2 regions of the Blautia sp. AF26-2 genome follow, and region 1 is predicted to be linked to the other one. Evidence: predicted binding sites of a transcription regulator. Region 1 holds the regulator's gene; the other holds the start of a gene.
What was found. Region 1 encodes NrdR, which represses ribonucleotide reductase genes. Its sites were predicted from a motif close to CACAANATNTTGTG; they were not measured.
Positions count from the first base shown of each region.

Region 1 (4,405 bases):
TGGACGGCCAGAGACAGCGGTATGCCTACTTTGGCTTTACGCCGGGAAGTGAAAAATACACGTTTTACCTGGATGTGGCAAATGTGCGCCATACCTGGAAAAACGGGGAACTCTCCGCTTACACCTTTGCGCCGCTGTTTCCGGAAAACGGCGAAGCGGACGAAGAGGCGGCAGCCTTTGCAAAGAAGCTGAATGAGGAAAAACCGCTTTACGTGGTAAGAGAGGATGTGAAAGCCTGCCTGAAAACGTTCGGCGAGCAGGCAATTGCAATCTGGAAAAACGGTGAGCGGATCGGATATCTGGCACTTTGCGGCGGAAACCAGGTTGTGGAAGCAGAAGTGTTGGAGGAACAGGATTTCGTTCCTGCACTTGCCGCTTATTTAAAAGAAAATGCGCTTGACTCTCTTTTCATTTCCATTCCGGTGTATGAGACCGGAAAAGCAGCAGCGTTATCGGAAGTCTGCGAAAGCTTCACAAAAGAGCGCTGCGGTTCCGCGATGTACCGTATTTTCCAATTTGCAGACGTCATCGAGGCAATGCTGACCATGAAAGCAGAGACGATGGGCATCAGCGATGGAACGTGGTCTGCTGTACTGGAGGGACAGCCGGTGACCGTGACGGTAAAAGATGGAACTGTGACCGTGACAGGGGAAGCCCATCCGGGGGCAGATGTACTCAACCGGGAGCAGGCGCAGGAACTGCTTCTTTCACCGCTGGCAAGTAAGGGAAGCAAGGTTCCATCTGAAATCTGGAAGAACATTCCATCCGACTGGTTCCCGCTTCCGCTGTACTGTGCGACGGCAGACGAATTTTAGGCAATGACTGTTGGGAGGCAGAGAAATATGAACGAGACAGCGAAACGAGACAGAAGAGACGAAAAAGAAGAAATCCGGTACCATGTGATTTTCTACGGCCAGGTGCAGGGCGTGGGGTTCCGTTACCGGGCGTATTATGCTGCCTACCAGCTCGGACTGACCGGCTGGGTGAGAAACTGCTGGGATGAGACGGTGGAGATGGAGGTGCAGGGTGATGAGGAGACGATCACGGAGATGATCAAAAGGATCCGCACCTCCAGCTACATCGAAATCACGGATGCAAAATGGACGAAGATTCCGCTGGAATCGGAATTCGGTTTTCATATCCGTTGATCAGGGCTGCCTTTTCTCTTTTTCCGGAATTTCGACGAGAATGATATCGTTGCCGATCTGGCAGATGCGGTCCCATGGGATCACAAAATCCTCGCCGTGGCAGAAAAAGCCGCAGAATTTCACAGGACCCGGAAGAACGAGTCCGGTAAGATGTCCCGTTTTTGGATTGAATTCCACATCAATCGGACAGCCGAGCGTTTTGCAGGTGCAGATATTGATAACTTCTTTCTGGCGGAGATCTACAACGCGCATGCGGTGCTCCTTTTTACTGATTCCTATGGAAAAACATATGCGAAAATGTTGCTGCAGTTGACTTGAATTTCACGGAAAAATGCGTATACTGTAAAAGTAGAAAACTTTCCGAAATACTTATTTAGAAACGAGGACGAAAGATATGAGATGTCCATTTTGTAATCAGGATAATACCCGGGTTGTGGATTCACGCCCGATTGAAGACAGCAATGCGATCCGCCGCCGCCGGATGTGCGATGTCTGCGGCAGACGCTTTACGACATACGAAAAAGTGGAGACGATCCCTTTGATCGTCATCAAAAAAGATATGAACCGCGAGCAGTATGACCGCTCGAAAATCGAGACCGGTATCCTGCGCGCCTGCCACAAACGGCCGGTGTCCGCCGAGAAGATCAACGAGATGGTCAACAAGGTGGAGACGGAGCTTTTCAACGGCGAGGAACGCGAGATTCCAAGCTCTGTGATCGGAGAGAAGGTCATGCATTACTTAAAAGACCTGGATCAGGTGGCGTACGTCCGCTTTGCGTCGATTTACCGTGAGTTCAAGGACGTCAACACGTTCATGGACGAGCTGAAAAAGATGCTCGACAAATAGCGGGAGGCAAAAAAATGGAAGTGTCGAACTATATTAAAATGCGTGATCAGATGCAGGAACGTTTTCTGACATACGATCAGAAGGAGATCGAAGGAAAGTATGGCTTTGCGTTTGATGACGATTATTTCTATGTGCCGTATCTTTTTGAAGAATGGAGAGTGAACCGCCATACCGGCGTTGTAGAGGGATCAAAAGACCATTTTCTTCATGTACATCAGGGCAGTTTCAATGAGACGCTGACGATTTTCGACCTGCTCTGCTGCGGAAAGAAGGAGATTGTGCTCGCCGGCACGTATGCGCGTACCAATTCCTTAAAGGGAACGATCAAAGGCCGCACGATTGCGTCCGGCGTTCACGACAGCCGCGCCGCACGGTATGACGGGCATGTGGAACAGCTGAAAAAAGCATGCGTTTCCCTTGGCGGAAAACCATATTTCCCGGGAGACGCTGCTTTTGTTTTTCATGTCTTTCCGTTTCTGCCGCTCGTCTTCCAGTTCTGGGAGTCCGATGAGGAATTCCCGCCGGTGCTGAAGTTTATGTGGGATGAAAACGTCCTCGATTATCTGCGGTTTGAGACGCTGTATTACGTGATGGGAGATTTCCTGGACGCACTGGATCAAGCCTTCGATGCATGTAAAACAGAAGCCTGATACCTTTTGTGAGACAAAATCTTACGAAAATTTTTCGAATGTTTATAAAAATTTCAGTATACGAATCCCCTGGTTTAATGCTATAATGAGCGAAAGTGAGTAAAAAAAGAGAAGAGAAAGGGGAATGCATATGGCTTTTAGCATGAAAGTAACACCGGAAATAGAGGAACTGACAAACATCTGTCTGGATAACTCCAAAATGGATGTTTCGCTGTATGGGCAATACGATGTAAAACGCGGACTGCGCGATGTCAACGGCGTTGGCGTCCTTGCGGGACTGACACAGATTTCAAACGTTGTGTCTTCGGATATCATTGACGGCGTCAAAACGCCGTGTGACGGACGTCTGTACTACCGCGGCATCAACGTGGAAAAACTGACCCAGGGCTTTTTAAGTGAAAACCGTATGGGATTCGAAGAAGTTGCGTATCTGCTCTTATTTGGAAATCTGCCGAATGAAGAGCAGCTCAATCATTTTAAGACAATCTTAAAACAGCAGCAGTCCCTGCCGAAGAACTTTGTGCGTGACGTTGTTATGAAAGCGCCGACCAAGGACATGATGAACACTCTGTCCCGAAGCGTTCTGACCCTGTACGCGTACGACAACCACGCAGATGATACCTCCCTTCCGAATGTGCTTCGCCAGTGCATTAACCTGATTTCTGTTTTCCCGATGCTGTCCGTCTATGGCTATCAGGCGTACAACCATTATATCAAGGGAAAAAGTTTATATATCCACAATCCGTCGAAGAAGCTTTCCACCGCAGAAAACATTCTGCTGATGCTCCGCCCGGATCAGAAATACACCCCGCTGGAGGCGAAGATCCTCGATCTTGCCCTCGTCCTCCACATGGAGCACGGCGGCGGTAACAACTCAACCTTTACAACACATGTTGTTTCTTCTTCCGGAACCGATACGTACTCCGCAATTGCAGCGGCGCTCGGCTCCTTAAAGGGACCGAAGCACGGCGGTGCAAACATCAAGGTTGTGCGGATGTTCGACGATATGAAGTCACACGTCAAAGACTGGACGGATGAGGAAGAAGTATCGAATTACTTAAGAAAGCTGCTGCACAAAGAGGCGTTCGACCAGAAAGGTCTGATTTACGGTATGGGCCATGCGGTTTACTCCATTTCCGACCCGCGTGCGCGCATCTTCAAGACCTTCGTTGAGCAGCTGGCAAAAGAAAAACACAGAGAGAAAGATTACCGGCTGTACGCTATGGTCGAGGAACTGGCTCCGAAGATCATCGGCGAGGAGCGCCATATTTACAAAGGTGTATCCGCAAACGTCGACTTCTACAGCGGCTTCGTTTACAGCATGCTGGATCTTCCGCTGGAGCTCTACACCCCGATGTTCGCCTGCGCGCGTATCGTCGGCTGGAGTGCACACCGGATGGAGGAACTGATCAACACCGACAAGATCATCCGCCCGGCGTACAAGAGTGTCAAAGATGAAGTGGACTATGTTCCGCTGGAAAACAGATAAAACAGGCAGAAGGGCCGGAGCGTGTCGGGATTTTCCGATCTGCTCCGGCATTGCTCTGTGCAGGAAGTAATGTGTCATTGTGAAAAATAGGAGAGTGCAGGAGAATGAATGAGACAAAAAATTACAGCATAACAAAATCCGGAGCAGTCATACTGGAAGGAGGGGCCAATCGCGGCGTCTTTACAGCAGGAGCGCTGGACTTTCTGATGGAGCAGGAGTATTATATCCCTCATGTGATCGGCGTTTCCGCCGGAGCCTGCAATGCGCTGGA
Region 1 covers NZ_QTWD01000001.1:147,600-152,004, forward strand. Annotated here, with positions in the region: gene DWY63_RS00855 (GNAT family N-acetyltransferase) at 1-815, shown strand, start outside; gene DWY63_RS00860 (acylphosphatase) at 843-1,148, shown strand; gene DWY63_RS00865 (YlmC/YmxH family sporulation protein) at 1,149-1,400, opposite strand; gene nrdR (transcriptional regulator NrdR) at 1,543-1,995, shown strand; gene DWY63_RS00875 (DUF3786 domain-containing protein) at 2,010-2,645, shown strand; gene DWY63_RS00880 (citrate/2-methylcitrate synthase) at 2,776-4,134, shown strand; gene DWY63_RS00885 (patatin-like phospholipase family protein) at 4,239-4,405, shown strand, end outside.

Region 2 (4,405 bases), on a different contig from region 1:
AGTCGTTGATTTTACTGCTGTCGGCTTCCGGTGCCTGGTAGGCCTCCACTTCCGGTGTTGTGGCATCGCTGACACCATCGAGCGCTTCTGCATCAGCCGTGGTCGTAAAGTTCTGCATATCGAGGGAATACAGAATTCCCGTTTCGTTATCGAAGCCGAGCGTGATCGTCTGGTACAGCCCGTATTCATACGTGAACTGCACAGAGGTATCGGCCTCATAACGGTCCTTTGGCGCACCGTAGATGCTTTCCACATCCTCCATCAGCGACTGCTGCAGGGTGACGCCGTTCGGCAGGCCGACATAGATATTCTGACCCTCAGCGGTCGAGGTATCGATGTGAATGCCTCCGATCAGGCATTCCGCCACTGGCTTTGCCGTGGTGTCCGGATTGGCAATATCGACGGTAATCTGGTTTCCGTCCTTTTCAAAGCTTTCGCCCTCTGAGAAGGATTCCGGCTGGATTTCCTTTGTGTCGTCGCCGCTGTAGACCCAGCCAAGCGCTGTAAAATCCGCGTAGGATTCCGGAACTTCGTATGTATCGCCCCAGATGGCAAGCTGAAAACTGTTCAGGTTCTTCGAGAGATCCACATCGTATTCCGGAATCTCATCGGAATCGCCGGAGGCCGCCAGATTGTCTTTGGGGTCGTCATCGTCGGTACTCTGACTGATGGTTGTGATCGGAATCGTTTCTGTTTTCTTTCCGCAGCCGCTCGTTCCCACGAGGAAAGCGGCAAATACTGCTGTTAAAACCCAACGGTATTTTTTCATCAAAACCTCCTCATAATAAATGGTTAAAAATATTTGAGAGTTACTTCATGTAAGTAACGATATCAGTTCCCCCTATTCTATCACATTCCGCTTCGTTTTCCAATGTCTGAAGCGGATTTGAGAAAAATGGTTTTTCAAAAGCGCGGTACGGAATACATATTTAGTAAGGAACTGGAAAGGGCAGAAGTCTGGGAGGAGGCTGTGTATGCGTTTTACAAAAATGCAGGGCTGCGGAAATGATTATATCTATGTAAATGCCATGGAGGAGCGGGTGGAGAGTCCGGGACGGCTGGCAAAAGCGGTAAGTGACCGCCATTTCGGCATCGGCGCGGACGGGCTGATTCTGATCGGGGCATCCAAAACAGCAGATTTTTCGATGGAAATGTACAACGCCGACGGCTCGAAGGGCGCGATGTGCGGCAACGGCATCCGCTGTGTGGGAAAATACGTGTACGAGCATGGGCTGACGAGAAAAACGACGCTGACTATCGAAACCGGCAGCGGAAACCGTGTGATTCATCTGCAGACGGGGGAGAATCCGAATAAGATCTGTCAGGTGACAGTGGAGATGGGAACGCCGGAATTCCGCGCCGCACAGATCCCCGTTGTTTCTCTGGGGGAATATGTGCTGGAGCATAAAATTACCGTGTGCGGGGAAAATTATACGATGACCTGCCTTTCGATGGGAAATCCGCATGCGGTGATTCCGGTGGAAGATGTGGAAAAAATATCCATTGCAAAGACCGGTTCCGCTTTTGAACACCTTTCCTGCTTCCCGGACCGTATCAATACAGAGTTTATCCAGACTTTAGATCAACACACAATAAAAATGAGAGTCTGGGAACGTGGGAGCGGTGAAACGCTGTCCTGCGGAACGGGAGCGTGTGCGGCAGCCGTCGCGGCGAGGCTTTCCGGCTGTGTTTCGGAGGGAGAAACTGCCGTAGAACTGCGCGGCGGCAGGCTTTTCGTTACATGGGACCGGACGAAAAATAAGGTCCTTCTGACCGGCCCGGCCGAGACCGTTTTTGAAGGAACGCTTGCAGAACGAATTTGAAAAATGCAGATTTCTGTCTGCACGAAAGAGCAGTATGCAATATTCTGAAAATAAAAACTTACAGGAAATGCCTTTTCTTTTCAAAAGAAACATGCTACAATATGTGGTGCCCGCTACAAGAAAAGGGTGGGGGACACACAAGATATAGTGTTTGAATTGGAGGACACCACAATGGTTTATATTATCAAAAAGGACGGCACCAAAGAAGAATTCGACGCGCAGAAGATCGTCCGTGCCGTAAATAAATCCGCACAGAGAATCCTGTATACCTTCTCACAGCAGGAGATTGACTTTATCTGTAAGTTCGCAACCGAGCACGTATATTCCCTTGGAAAGACCGAAATTCCGATCAGCGATATGCACAATATCGTGGAGGGAGCACTCGAAAAAGTAAACCCGGCTGTGGCAAAAAGCTACCGCGATTACCGCAATTACAAAACTGATTTTATCCATATGATGGACGAGGTCTACACGAAGAGCCAGTCCATCCGCTACATCGGCGACAAGAGCAATGCCAACACCGACAGCGCCCTCGTTGCAACGAAGCGAAGCCTGATTTTCAACGAGCTGAACAAAGAGCTGTACCGCAAGTTCTTCATGAACCGCAACGAGCTGCAGGCCTGTAAGGACGGTTACATCTACATCCACGACCAGTCCGCACGTCTCGATACCATGAACTGCTGTCTGTTCGATGTCGGAAACGTTTTAAAAGGCGGTTTCGAGATGGGAAATGTCTGGTACAACGAGCCGAAGACACTCGACACCGCATTTGATGTCATGGGCGATATCGTCCTCAGCACCGCTGCACAGCAGTACGGCGGCTTTACCGTGCCGGAGGTGGACAAGATCCTTGCTCCGTACGCACAGAAGAGCTACGATTACTACGTAAAAGAGTTCCTGAAATATACCGACGCATCCTGGGAGGGTGCACAGGAGAAAGCCATCGAGTATGCGATCGACAAAGTAAGAAGAGAGTGCGATCAGGGATGGCAGGGAATTGAGTATAAACTGAACACTGTTGGATCTTCCCGCGGTGATTATCCGTTCGTTACCGTGACCCTCGGCCTTGGAACGAGCATGTTCGAGAAGATGATTTCCATCTCCCTTCTTGAGGTCCACAAAAACGGACAGGGCAAGAAAGGCCACAAAAAGCCGGTGCTCTTCCCGAAAATCGTCTTCTTATATGACAAGGCAATTCACGGAGAGGGCGGCATCGCAGAAGATGTCTTTGAGGCAGGACTTGACTGTTCCTCTAAAACCATGTATCCGGACTGGCTGTCGATGAGCGGCGAGGGCTACATCGCCGAGATGTACAAGAAATACAAGAGAGTCATCAGCCCGATGGGATGCCGTGCTTTCCTTAGCCCGTGGTACGAGCGCGGAGGCATGGAGCCGGCAGATGAGAACGACAAACCGGTCTTTGTCGGACGTTTCAACATCGGAGCCGTTTCCCTTCATCTTCCGATGATCCTGGCAAAATCCCGTTCCGAGAACCGCGATTTCCACGAAGTGCTTGATTTCTACCTCGAGATGATCCGCGATCTGCACAAACGGACCTACGATTACCTCGGCGAGATGCGTGCATCCACGAACCCGCTGGCTTACTGTGAGGGAGGTTTCTACGGCGGCCACTTAAAACCGTCCGACAAGATCCGCCCGCTGTTAAAGCCGATGACCGCATCGTTCGGTATCACGGCGCTGAACGAGCTGCAGGAGCTGTACAACGGAAAATCTCTTGTTGAGGACGGACAGTTCGCACTTGACACGCTGAAATATATCAACGACAAGGTTGCCGAGTTTAAGAAAGAGGACGGCATCCTCTATGCGATCTACGGCACACCGGCAGAATCCCTGTGCGGCCTGCAGATAGAGCAGTTCCGCAAACAGTACGGCATCGTCCGCAACGTTTCGGACCGCCCGTATGTGAGCAACAGTTTCCACTGCCACGTAACCGAGGACATTACCCCGATCCAGAAACAGGATCTCGAGGGACGTTTCTGGGAGCTCTGCAACGGCGGAAAAATCCAGTACGTGCGCTATCCGGTCGGCTATAACAAAGGCGCGATCAAGACACTGATCGAGCGTGCGATGGAGCTTGGCTACTACGAGGGCGTCAACCTGTCCCTGGCTTACTGCGATGACTGCGGCCACCAGGAACTCGACATGGATGTCTGCCCGGTCTGCGGTTCCAAGAACCTGACAAAGATCGACCGTATGAACGGCTATCTTTCCTACAGCCGTGTCCATGGCGACACACGTCTGAATGAAGCAAAGATGGCGGAAATTGCAGAGAGAAAATCCATGTAATCATCCATGAAATAATCAATGGAACAATCAATGGAATAATCAAAAGCCTCTGAGAAAAGTCCGGTGTGAATGTGACTTTCCTCAGAGGCTTTTTGGGTATTGTATCCGGTGGAAGCTGCCGGCGGCAGGGACTGCAGATGATGTGAGAATTAATCTTCGACATCGCGGGTAATATTTCGAACCCAGATGTACTTTTTATAATGATGATAAACGGCAGGAAGCTTTACAATTTCATCGAGATTTACAATGCAGTAAACCACCATAACCGGAAGCTT
Region 2 covers NZ_QTWD01000003.1:43,370-47,774, reverse strand. Annotated here, with positions in the region: gene DWY63_RS05375 (hypothetical protein) at 1-769, opposite strand, end outside; gene dapF (diaminopimelate epimerase) at 975-1,823, shown strand; gene nrdD (anaerobic ribonucleoside-triphosphate reductase) at 1,995-4,130, shown strand; gene DWY63_RS05360 (MATE family efflux transporter) at 4,280-4,405, opposite strand, start outside.
Region 2: nrdD (anaerobic ribonucleoside-triphosphate reductase) is a predicted target of NrdR. The motif match lies at 1,960-1,973, and genes of this name have one in related genera.